DNA from 3 places in the Lentzea sp. NPDC042327 genome. Region 2 is predicted to be linked to each of the others. Evidence: riboswitches for the same ligand, from Rfam matches in the RefSeq annotation. Region 2 holds a riboswitch; each other region holds the start of a gene.

Region 1 (3,275 bases), on a different contig from region 2:
CTTGTCGTCGCACTTCACGACGACGACGCGCATGCCGGCCATGACGGCGGACGCGGCGTTCGTGCCGTGCGCGGACGACGGGATCAGGCAGACGTCACGGGCGGAGTTGCCGTTGGCGCGGTGGTAGGCGCGGATCGCCAGCAGGCCGGCGAACTCGCCCTGCGAGCCGGCGTTCGGCTGCAGCGACACGGCGTCGTAGCCGGTGACCTCGGCCAGCCACGCCTCCAGGTCCGACACGATCGTCAGCAGGCCCTTCGCGTCCTCGACCGGCGCGAACGGGTGCAGCGTCGAGAACTCGGGCCAGGTGATGGACTCCATCTCCGCGGTCGCGTTCAGCTTCATCGTGCAGGAGCCGAGCGGGATCATGCTGCGGTCCAGCGCGACGTCCTTGTCGGACAGTGCGCGCAGGTAGCGCAGCAGCGCGGTCTCGGAGCGGTGCGCGTGGAACACAGGGTGGGTCAGGTAGTCCGAGGTGCGGCGCAGGTCCGACGGGATGCCGTCGGCGGTGTCGGTGTCGATCGCGTCCACATCGGACCCGGTCACGCCGAACGCCTCCCACACGGCGACGACGTGCGCACGCGTGGTCTTCTCGTCGCAAGCGACCGCCACGACGTCGGCGTCCACGAGGCGCAGGTTGATGCCGAGCTCGCGGGCCTTCGCGACGACCTCGGCGGCACGGCCCTCGACGCGCACCTGCACGGTGTCGAAGAACTCGCCGTGCACGACGTCGAGACCGGCCTCGCACAGGCCCGTCGCGAGGACGGTGGCCAGGCGGTGCACGCGGGTCGCGATGGCGCGCAGGCCCTCGGGGCCGTGGTAGACCGCGTACATCGAGGCGATCACGGCGAGCAGCACCTGCGCGGTGCAGATGTTCGAGGTCGCCTTCTCGCGGCGGATGTGCTGCTCGCGGGTCTGCAGCGCCAGGCGGTAGGCCAGCGAGCCGTCAGCGTCGACGGAGACGCCGACGAGGCGGCCGGGCAGCTGGCGCTCCAGGCCGGAGCGGACGGCCATGTAGCCGGCGTGCGGGCCGCCGAAGCCGATCGGCACGCCGAAGCGCTGGGTGGTGCCGACGACGACGTCCGCGCCGATCTCACCGGGCGGGCGCAGCAGCGTCAGCGCCAGCAGGTCGGCGACGACGACGGCCTGCGCGCCGGCGGCGTGGATCTCCTCCACCAGCGCGGCCTGGTCGCGGACCACACCGGACGCACCGGGGTAGGACAGCAGCACGCCGAAGAAGTCACCGCCCAGGCCCAGGCCCTCGATGCCCTGCGACAGGTCGGCGACGACGACCTCGATGCCCAGCGGCTCGGCGCGGGTCTCGATCACGGCCAGCGTCTGCGGCAGCGTGTCGGCGTCCACGACGAACTTGTTCGACTTCGCCCTGCCCGCGCGGCGCACCAGGGTCATGGCCTCGGCGGCGGCGGTCGACTCGTCCAGCATGGACGCGTTGGCCATCGGCAGGCCGGTCAGGTCGCCGACCATCGTCTGGAAGTTCAGCAGCGCCTCCAGGCGGCCCTGCGAGATCTCCGGCTGGTACGGCGTGTACGCGGTGTACCAGGCGGGCGACTCCAGGACGTTGCGCAGGATCACGCCCGGCGTCACGGTGTCGTAGTAGCCCAGGCCGATCATCTGGGTCATCGGCCGGTTCTGGGAGGCGAGCGCGCGCAGCTCGGCCAGCGCCTCGGTCTCCGTGGCGGGCGCCGGCAGGTCCAGCACCAGGTCGCGCTCGTGGATGGACGAGGGCACCGCGTGCTGCGCCAGCTCCTCCAGCGATCCGACACCGATCACGTCGAGGATGCGGGCGAGCTCGGCGGGGCGCGGGCCGACGTGCCGGTCCGCGAACGGGGTGCCGTGCTCGAGAGCGGCGAGCGGAATGCGGTCCTGCGTCATCTAACGCCTCCGGGGGGCTGCGGGCACACGTGTCCTGGTGCCCTCCCCGCTCTGTCCGTACCCGGCATCGGGCGCCTGAGAGGTTCACCCGCCACGAGAGCGGGCTTTCACCGTCGGCGGGATCTCGAGAGATCCGCTTTCCAGAGGCGTCTCGCTCACGCGGTCCTGGGTGCCTGAGAGGTTCCCGGGGAGGAACTTGCTCCTTCGGCGCCGGGTGCAGCACCCGGTCTCTCCCGCCTGAGTTCAGCGACTACCCGTGAAGAGTACCCGCAGGCAGGCCCGCCAGTCCCCACCGACGCGACCTACGTCTCAGCGACGGGACCGGCTGAGCCGGCGACAGCGGGTCAGCCGGTCGCGCGCTCCCGGCGGCGGCGGGTCAGCTCGTCCTCGGTCATCGGCGCGATTTCCACGCCGTCCGCACGTTCGGCCGGGAACTCGTGGATGGTCCCGCTGATCTCCCGCATCGCACCGCTCACCGCGATGCCGAACACGCCCTGCCCGCCCTGGAGCAGGTCGACGACCTCCTCGGGGGAGGTGCACTCGTAGACGGTCGTGCCGTCGGAGAAGAGCGTGATCCGCGCCAGGTCCTGCACGCCGCGGCGGCGCAGGTGGTCGACGGCGACCCTGATGTTCTGCAGCGAGACCCCGGTGTCCAGCAGCCGCTTCACGACCTTCAGGACGAGGATGTCCTTGAAGGAGTAGAGCCGCTGGCTGCCGGAGCCGTGCGCCATCCGCACCGTCGGCGCGACCAGGCCGGTCCTGGCCCAGTAGTCGAGCTGCCGGTAGGTGATCCCGGCGATCTGGCACGCCGCGGGTCCCCGGTAGCCGACGAGTTCGTCCGGCAGCGAGGAGTCCGGGAACAGCTCACCCTGCTGCCCGGATTCGGCCCGCAAGGGCGCTTCCTCGACCACGCCTGCCTCCCCTCGCCAACGGCCACGAAAGTCGGGGCCGTCAAGCCGCCTGGTCCACTCGCGCAGACCGGCGACGTCCACTCGAGTTCGACGGTAAGACCGCTCCGAGGGCAGGTCAACGCGACGCGCGGGGAGTGTTGGCCCCCAACCTGAGGCGGGGGTCCGCACCGTCACCCGAACTAGGACGTTCAGGTGACGTTTAGTGATTGTTTAGCGGCCATGATGTGCGGAAAGTAGTCCGATCGAGGGACACCCCACCGATCGGCGCCGGGTCCGAACAAGACGGTCAGCGACAGTCGGGGGAACTCAGGTGTCGGCGCCCCGGAAGTCCTCGGGAGACACGGAGTCGAGGAACTCGCGGAACTTCTCGACCTCGTCCTCCTGCTCGTCCGGGATGATCAGACCGGCCTCCGCCAGCACGGACTCCTCCGCGTGGATCGGCACGCCGACGCGCAGCGCGAGGGCCACCGAGTC
Region 2 (3,275 bases):
TGCGGCGCTGGCGGTCGGCGAACTCCTCCGACGCGGCGTGCTTGAACGCCACGGCCTTGGCGGCGATCACGTGCTCCAGCGGACCGCCCTGCTGGCCGGGGAACACCGCCGAGTTGATCTTCTTGGCGATGTCGGCGTCGTTCGACAGGATCACGCCGCCGCGCGGACCGCCGAGGGTCTTGTGCGTCGTCGTGGTCGTGACGTGGGCGTGCGGGACGGGCGAGGGGTGCAGGCCCGCGGCCACGAGGCCCGCGAAGTGCGCCATGTCGACCATCAGGTAGGCCTCGACCGAGTCCGCGATGCGGCGGAACTCGGCGAAGTCCAGCTGGCGCGGGTAGGCGGACCAGCCGGCGACGATCAGCTTCGGGCGGTGCTCGGTGGCGAGGCGCTCGACCTCGGCCATGTCGACGCGGCCGTCACCGTCGGAGACGTGGTACGGCACGACGTTGTAGAGCTTGCCGGAGAAGTTGATGCGCATGCCGTGGGTCAGGTGACCGCCGTGCGCGAGGTCCAGGCCGAGGATCGTGTCGCCGGGCTGCAGCAGCGCGAACATCGCGGCGGCGTTGGCCTGGGCGCCGGAGTGCGGCTGGACGTTGGCGAAACCGGCGCCGAAGAGCGACTTGATGCGCTCGATGGCGAGGCGCTCGACGACGTCGACGTGCTCGCAGCCACCGTAGTAGCGGCGGCCGGGGTAGCCCTCCGCGTACTTGTTGGTCAGCACCGAACCCTGGGCCTGCAGCACCGAGACCGGCGTGAAGTTCTCCGAGGCGATCATCTCGAGGGTGCCCTGCTGGCGCGCCAGCTCGGCCGCAACGGCCTGCGCGACCTCGGGGTCGTACTCCGCGAGGGAGGCGTTGAACTGGTCGGACATCTGGAGGATCTCCCTACTTGGCGCGCTTGTAGAACGGAAGTGCGACGACCTCGACCGGCTGCTTCTTGCCGCGGACGTCCACCAGCAGAGGGGTGCCGGGCGCGGAGCTCGCCCGGTTCACGTAGGCCATCGCCACCGAGTAGCCCAGGGTCGGCGACAGCGCGCCCGAGGTCACCTCGCCGACGACCTCGTCGCCGTTCAGCACGGCGTAACCGTGGCGGGGCGCGCGGCGCTCGGGGGTCTTCAGGCCGACCAGCACGGAGTCCACATCGGACTCGGACACCTCGGTCAGCGCCTCGCGGCCGACGAAGTCGCCCGGCTTGTCGAGCTTCACGACCCGGCCGAGACCCGCGTGGTACGGGGTGAGCGAGGTGGTCAGCTCGTTGCCGTACAACGGCATTCCGGCTTCCAGGCGCAACGTGTCGCGGCAGCCGAGACCGCACGGCTTGAGCTCGTGCGGCTGCCCGGCCTCCAGCAGCGCCGTCCACACTGCGGCGGCGTCGTCGGGCGCGACGAACAGCTCGAAGCCCTCCTCGCCGGTGTAGCCGGTGCGCGCGAGCAGCGCGTCCACCCCGGCCACCTTCGAGGGGTAGGAGGCGTAGTACTTCACCGTCGACAGGTCGGTGTCGGTCAGCCCGGCCAGGACCTCCACCGACTTCGGGCCCTGGATCGCGATCAACGCGTAGTCCGTGGACCTGTCCGTGACGACGGTGTCGAACCCGGCGGCCCGCTCGACGAGCGCCTCGGCGACCACGGCGGCGTTCGAGGCGTTGGCGACGACCATGAACTCCTCGTCGCCCAGCCGGTAGACGATCAGGTCGTCGACCACGCCGCCGTCGGCCTGGGTGATCATCGTGTAGCGGGCCTTGCCGACCGCGAGCGCGGAGATGTGGCCGACCAGCGCGTAGTCGAGTGCGGCACCGGCCTGCGGCCCGGTCAGCACGATCTCACCCATGTGCGTGAGGTCGAACAGGCCGGCGGTGGTGCGCACGGCGTGGTGCTCGGCCAGCTCGCTGGAGTAGCGCAGCGGCATCTTCCAGCCCGCGAAGTCGGTGAACATCGCGCCGAGCGACTCGTGCTCAGCGTTCAGTGGCGTGAGGCGGGACATCAGAACGCTCCTCCAGGGTGCGCCGAAGAGCCGGGCCAGGCCGGCTGAGGCAACAGAAGAATGACACGGTCCACCGGAGACTCCTCACCAGAGCGAGCCTCCCCCTCTGTCATGAGCCTGAGAGCTTCGTCGCCGGAGCGACTTGCACCGTGGGCGAGGCTCCTGATGAGCCTGCTTTCCAGAGTTGCCTTCGTCGTGCGGTATCTGTGCCTGAGAGATTCCGGGGAGGAGTTGCTCCTTCGGCGCTCCCGCTGAAGGGAGCTCTCCCGCGCGACATCGACGGCCGTGTTCAGTTGGTTGCCCCAGACGCTAGCAGGCCGAACGTCACAGCGGCACGCCCTGAGCAGTCTTCTCCACCACCTTGCGCTCCGCCCAGAACGACAGGAACGGGATCGTCCCCGCGACCAGCACGAGCGCGGTGCCCTTGATGGACCAGCGCAGCTTCAGCGCCAGGTCGACCGAAAGCACCAGGTAGATGGCGTAGAGGAACCCGTGGATCGGGCCGACGACCTTCATCGCCTGGTCCATGCCGGCGGCGTACTTCAGCACCATCGCCACGACCAGCAGCAGCAGGAAGACACCGACCACGTAAGCCATGACCCGGAACCGGGTCAACGCACCCTTCATCTGCCCGCCTTCGCTCAACGACCGTCCCGCGCGTTGAGGTCCGCGAGCATGCGGTTGTAGGCCGCGAGCTCCGCGTCTTCTTCGTCGTCGAAGTGCTCGACAGGCGCGGGTTTGACGGCGTCAACGGTAGTCACCGGTGCGACGGGGGGTGCAACCGGCTCCGGTGCGGAGAGAGCCTCGTCACGGCGCTGGCGCGCGAGACGGCGGAACCGCCACACCATGAAGAGGGGGAAGAGGCCGAAGAGCGGCCACTGGAGCACGTACCCGAGGTTCTGGAACGTGCCGCTCGCGGACTCGAAGCGCTGCCACTGCCACCACGCGAGCCCGCAGCAGAGGACCAGCGCCGCCAGACAGGCGAGCGCGATCAGCACACGCTGGGGAGTAAGGAGGCCGCGCACGACCTCCACACTACTGGGGTGAGGCCTCCTGTCAGGAGGCCACCCGTGAGGGGTAGCGCGCCACGGGAGCGCGCGTGCCCGTTTGCGAGTGAACTTCGGGGCTGCCGATGCCTCGACAGCCCGCTTCTCCTACGCCACGCCGTCCCGGCGCTGCCTCTGCAGACGAGCAACGCACCAGGCCGCGGCCGAACCGCGGCGGAGGTGCTGGAGAACCGTCATCGGTCCCAGGCGCCTTCCGAGGTCGGCAGGCGTGAGGCCGGCGGCGCGGTAG
Region 3 (3,275 bases), on a different contig from region 2:
TCTCGGCGGCGTTCTCGACCTGCTCCGGGGTGCCGCCGAGGACCTCGGCGAGACCACCGGCGGCCATCGAGCACGCGGAGCCGACCTCGCCCTGGCAGCCGACCTCGGCGCCGGAGATCGAGGCGTTCTCCTTGAACAGCACGCCGATGGCGCCCGCGGTGAGCAGGAACCTCACCACGCCGTCGTCGTTCGCACCGGGCACGAACCTGGTGTAGTAGTGCAGGACCGCGGGCACGATGCCGGCCGCGCCGTTCGTCGGCGCGGTGACGACCCGGCCGCCGGCCGCGTTCTCCTCGTTGACGGCCAGCGCGAAGAGCGTGACCCAGTCCATGACGCGCAGCGGGTCGGTGACGAAGTGCTCGCCCTCCAGCCGTTTGCGCATCTCGGCGGCGCGGCGGCGGACCTTGAGACCGCCGGGCAGGATGCCCTGCTCGGTGCAGCCGCGTTCGACGCACTCCTGCATCACGTGCCAGATGTGCAGGAGCCCGGCCCGCACCTCCTCCTCCGAGCGCCACGACAGCTCGTTGGCCATCATGATCTCGCTGATCGACAGGCCGGTCTCTCGGCAGCGCGCGAGCAGCTCGTCGCCGGTCAGGAACGGGTGCGGCAGCGGGGTCGAGTCGGGTTTGATGCGGTCGCTGCCGGACGCGTTCTCGTCGACGACGAAGCCGCCGCCGATCGAGTAGTAGACGGCGTGCTCGACCGGCTCGTCACCGCGGAACGCCTCGAAGCTCATGCCGTTGGGGTGCAACGGGAGCGACTTGCGGCGGTGCATGACGAGGTCGCGGTCGTGCGCGAAGCCGATCTCGTGCGTGCCGCCGAGCCGCAGCCGTCCACTCGCGACGATCTCCTCGACGCGGTGGGCGGCGGCCGCGGGGTCCACCTCCTCCGGGAGGTTGCCCTCCAGGCCGAGGAACACGGCCTTGGGGCTGCCGTGGCCGTGCCCGGTGGCGCCGAGCGAGCCGAACAGCTCGACGTGCACGCGGTCCACTTCGGACGCGCGGGCACCGAGCTTCTCGACGAACATGGCGGCGGCGCGCATCGGGCCGACGGTGTGCGAGCTGGACGGCCCGATGCCGACGGAGAACAGGTCGAAAACGCTGATCGCCACTGATCAGTCCTTCGTGGTGGGTGCGAGCGGGTCAGTCCGAGGTGAGCTCGGCGTACTTGGCCGCGGTGAGCAGGTCCTCCGCGGAGTCCACGCGCACCTTGAACAGCCAGCCGGCGCCGTACGGGTCGGTGTTGATGATCGCCGGGTCGTCGACGACGGCGGTGTTGACCTCGAGGACCTCGCCGGTGACCGGGGAGAACAGGTCGCTGACGGACTTGGTGGACTCCAGCTCGCCGCAGACCTGGTTGGAGACGACCTCGGCCCCGACCTCGGGGAGCTGGACGAAGACGATGTCACCCAGCGCGTCCGCGGCGTACTCGGTGATCCCGCAGGTCAACGGGTCCTGGGTGCCCGGCGTCCAGTCGACCCACTCGTGTTCGGCGGTGTAGAGCAGGTTCTCGGGGAACTCCACGGCGACTCCTCTGGCAGATGACGGGCAGGAAACGTGCGCCCCCTCCGCCGTGCAGAGTTGCCTACCCCGAGTGGTCTTGCTGCCTGAGAGTGTGCGGGAGCTTGCCCCTTCGGCGCCCCGACCAGCTCGTCGAGGTCTCTCCCACCCGGGTTCTGGTGCCCGTCAGGGGCACCGCGGCCGTTATTCAGTTCCGGTGGGAACGCTATGTGGGCCCGCCACCGGGTGTCAACGCGGGACCGGTACAGGCGTGGCGCAGGTCGCTTTGTCCCAGCAGCACAACCGGCCTGGTCCCGAACAGTGCAACCCGCACAGTGACATGACCTCCCGGCTGCCCCACATTGTGAGATAGCAGCCAGCCGAAACGGAGGAGTCATCGTGCGGATCGCCGTTCCTCGCGAGATCAAGAACCACGAGTACCGCGTCGCCCTCACGCCGGCCGGGGCCCACGAGCTGACCAGCCGGGGCCACGACGTGTACGTCGAGCAGGGCGCCGGTCTGGGCTCCGCGATCACCGACGAGGAGTACCTCGCCGCGGGTGCGAAGGTCCTCCCGACCGCCGACGACGTCTGGGCCGAGGGCGACCTGGTCCTCAAGGTCAAGGAGCCGATCGCGGAGGAGTACCCCCGCCTGCGCTCCGGCCAGACCCTCTTCACCTACCTGCACCTCGCCGCCGACAAGCCGCTGACCGAGGCCCTGCTGGCCTCCGGCACCACGGCCATCGCCTACGAGACGGTGCAGCTGCCGAACCGCTCGCTGCCGCTGCTCGCCCCGATGTCCGAGGTCGCGGGCCGCCTCGCCCCGCAGGTGGGCGCGTTCAGCCTGATGAAGCCCTCCGGTGGCCGCGGCGTGCTGCCCGGCGGCGTCCCCGGTGTCGCCCCGGCCCGCGTTGTCGTGATCGGCGGCGGTGTGGCCGGTGTCAACGCCGCCACCATCGCCGTCGGCATGGGCGCCGACGTGCAGATCCTCGACACCAACGTCGACCGCCTGCGCCAGATCGACGCCCAGTTCCAGGGCCGCCTGCGCACGCTCGCGTCCAACTCGTTCGCGATCGAGCAGGCCGTCCGCGAGGCCGACCTGGTCATCGGCGCCGTCCTGGTGCCGGGTGCCGCGGCCCCGAAGCTCGTCTCGAACGCGCTGGTCGCGGAGATGAAGCCGGGTTCGGTGCTCGTCGACATCGCCATCGACCAGGGCGGCTGCTTCGAGGACTCGCGCGCCACCACGCACGCCGAGCCGACCTACGAGGTCCACAACTCGGTGTTCTACTGCGTCGCCAACATGCCCGGCGCCGTCCCCCGCACCTCCACCTACGCGCTCACCAACGTGACGCTGCCCTACGCGGTCGCGCTGGCCGGCAAGGGCTGGGAGAAGGCGCTGAAGGACGACCGTTCGCTCGCCCTGGGCCTCAACGCGCACGCCGGTCAGCTGACCAACGGCCCGGTGGCCGAGGCGACCGGCCTGGTGCACACGCCGCTGGAGTCCGTGGTCTGAGAGCCAGTCGGATGGAGGAGCCCCCGCACGCGGAGCACGCTGCGGGGGTTTCGCCTTTCACGGGCGCGCCTCCTCGCGGTCACCGCAGCGCGGCCACCCGCGCCTTGACCCCGTCGATCACGCAGTCCAGCCCGAACTCGAACTGCCCCTCCAGCGACCACAGCTCCTGCTGGTCCAGCATCTCGACGTAGCGGGGGTGCTTCTCCCGGTACAGGTCCGCGATCCGGCCGAGGTCCGGTGGCGGTTCGTCGTGGCCGCCGCGGC

Evidence for each region. A riboswitch is a leader RNA that binds a small molecule or an ion and turns the genes downstream of it on or off. The one in region 2 is predicted to bind glycine.
Region 1: linked by a shared signal. The riboswitch ahead of gcvP (aminomethyl-transferring glycine dehydrogenase) and the one ahead of gcvT (glycine cleavage system aminomethyltransferase GcvT) in region 2 are both predicted to bind glycine.
Region 3: linked by a shared signal. The riboswitch ahead of gcvH (glycine cleavage system protein GcvH) and the one ahead of gcvT (glycine cleavage system aminomethyltransferase GcvT) in region 2 are both predicted to bind glycine.

What each region holds. Positions count from the first base shown of each region.
Region 1 is NZ_JBEZBX010000006.1:365,192-368,466, forward strand. It holds gene gcvP (aminomethyl-transferring glycine dehydrogenase) at 1-1,890, opposite strand, end outside; glycine riboswitch at 2,041-2,136, opposite strand; gene AB0A63_RS18580 (MerR family transcriptional regulator) at 2,235-2,801, opposite strand; gene AB0A63_RS18585 (bifunctional nuclease family protein) at 3,108-3,275, opposite strand, start outside.
Region 2 is NZ_JBEZBX010000005.1:118,807-122,081, forward strand. It holds gene glyA (serine hydroxymethyltransferase) at 1-871, opposite strand, end outside; gene gcvT (glycine cleavage system aminomethyltransferase GcvT) at 885-1,979, opposite strand; glycine riboswitch at 2,076-2,167, opposite strand; glycine riboswitch at 2,168-2,258, opposite strand; gene AB0A63_RS14375 (DUF3817 domain-containing protein) at 2,304-2,606, opposite strand; gene AB0A63_RS14380 (hypothetical protein) at 2,621-3,004, opposite strand; gene AB0A63_RS14385 (helix-turn-helix transcriptional regulator) at 3,134-3,275, opposite strand, start outside.
Region 3 is NZ_JBEZBX010000009.1:146,570-149,844, reverse strand. It holds gene AB0A63_RS23835 (L-serine ammonia-lyase) at 1-1,111, opposite strand, end outside; gene gcvH (glycine cleavage system protein GcvH) at 1,143-1,523, opposite strand; glycine riboswitch at 1,585-1,677, opposite strand; gene ald (alanine dehydrogenase) at 1,899-3,011, shown strand; gene AB0A63_RS23820 (TetR/AcrR family transcriptional regulator C-terminal domain-containing protein) at 3,091-3,275, opposite strand, start outside.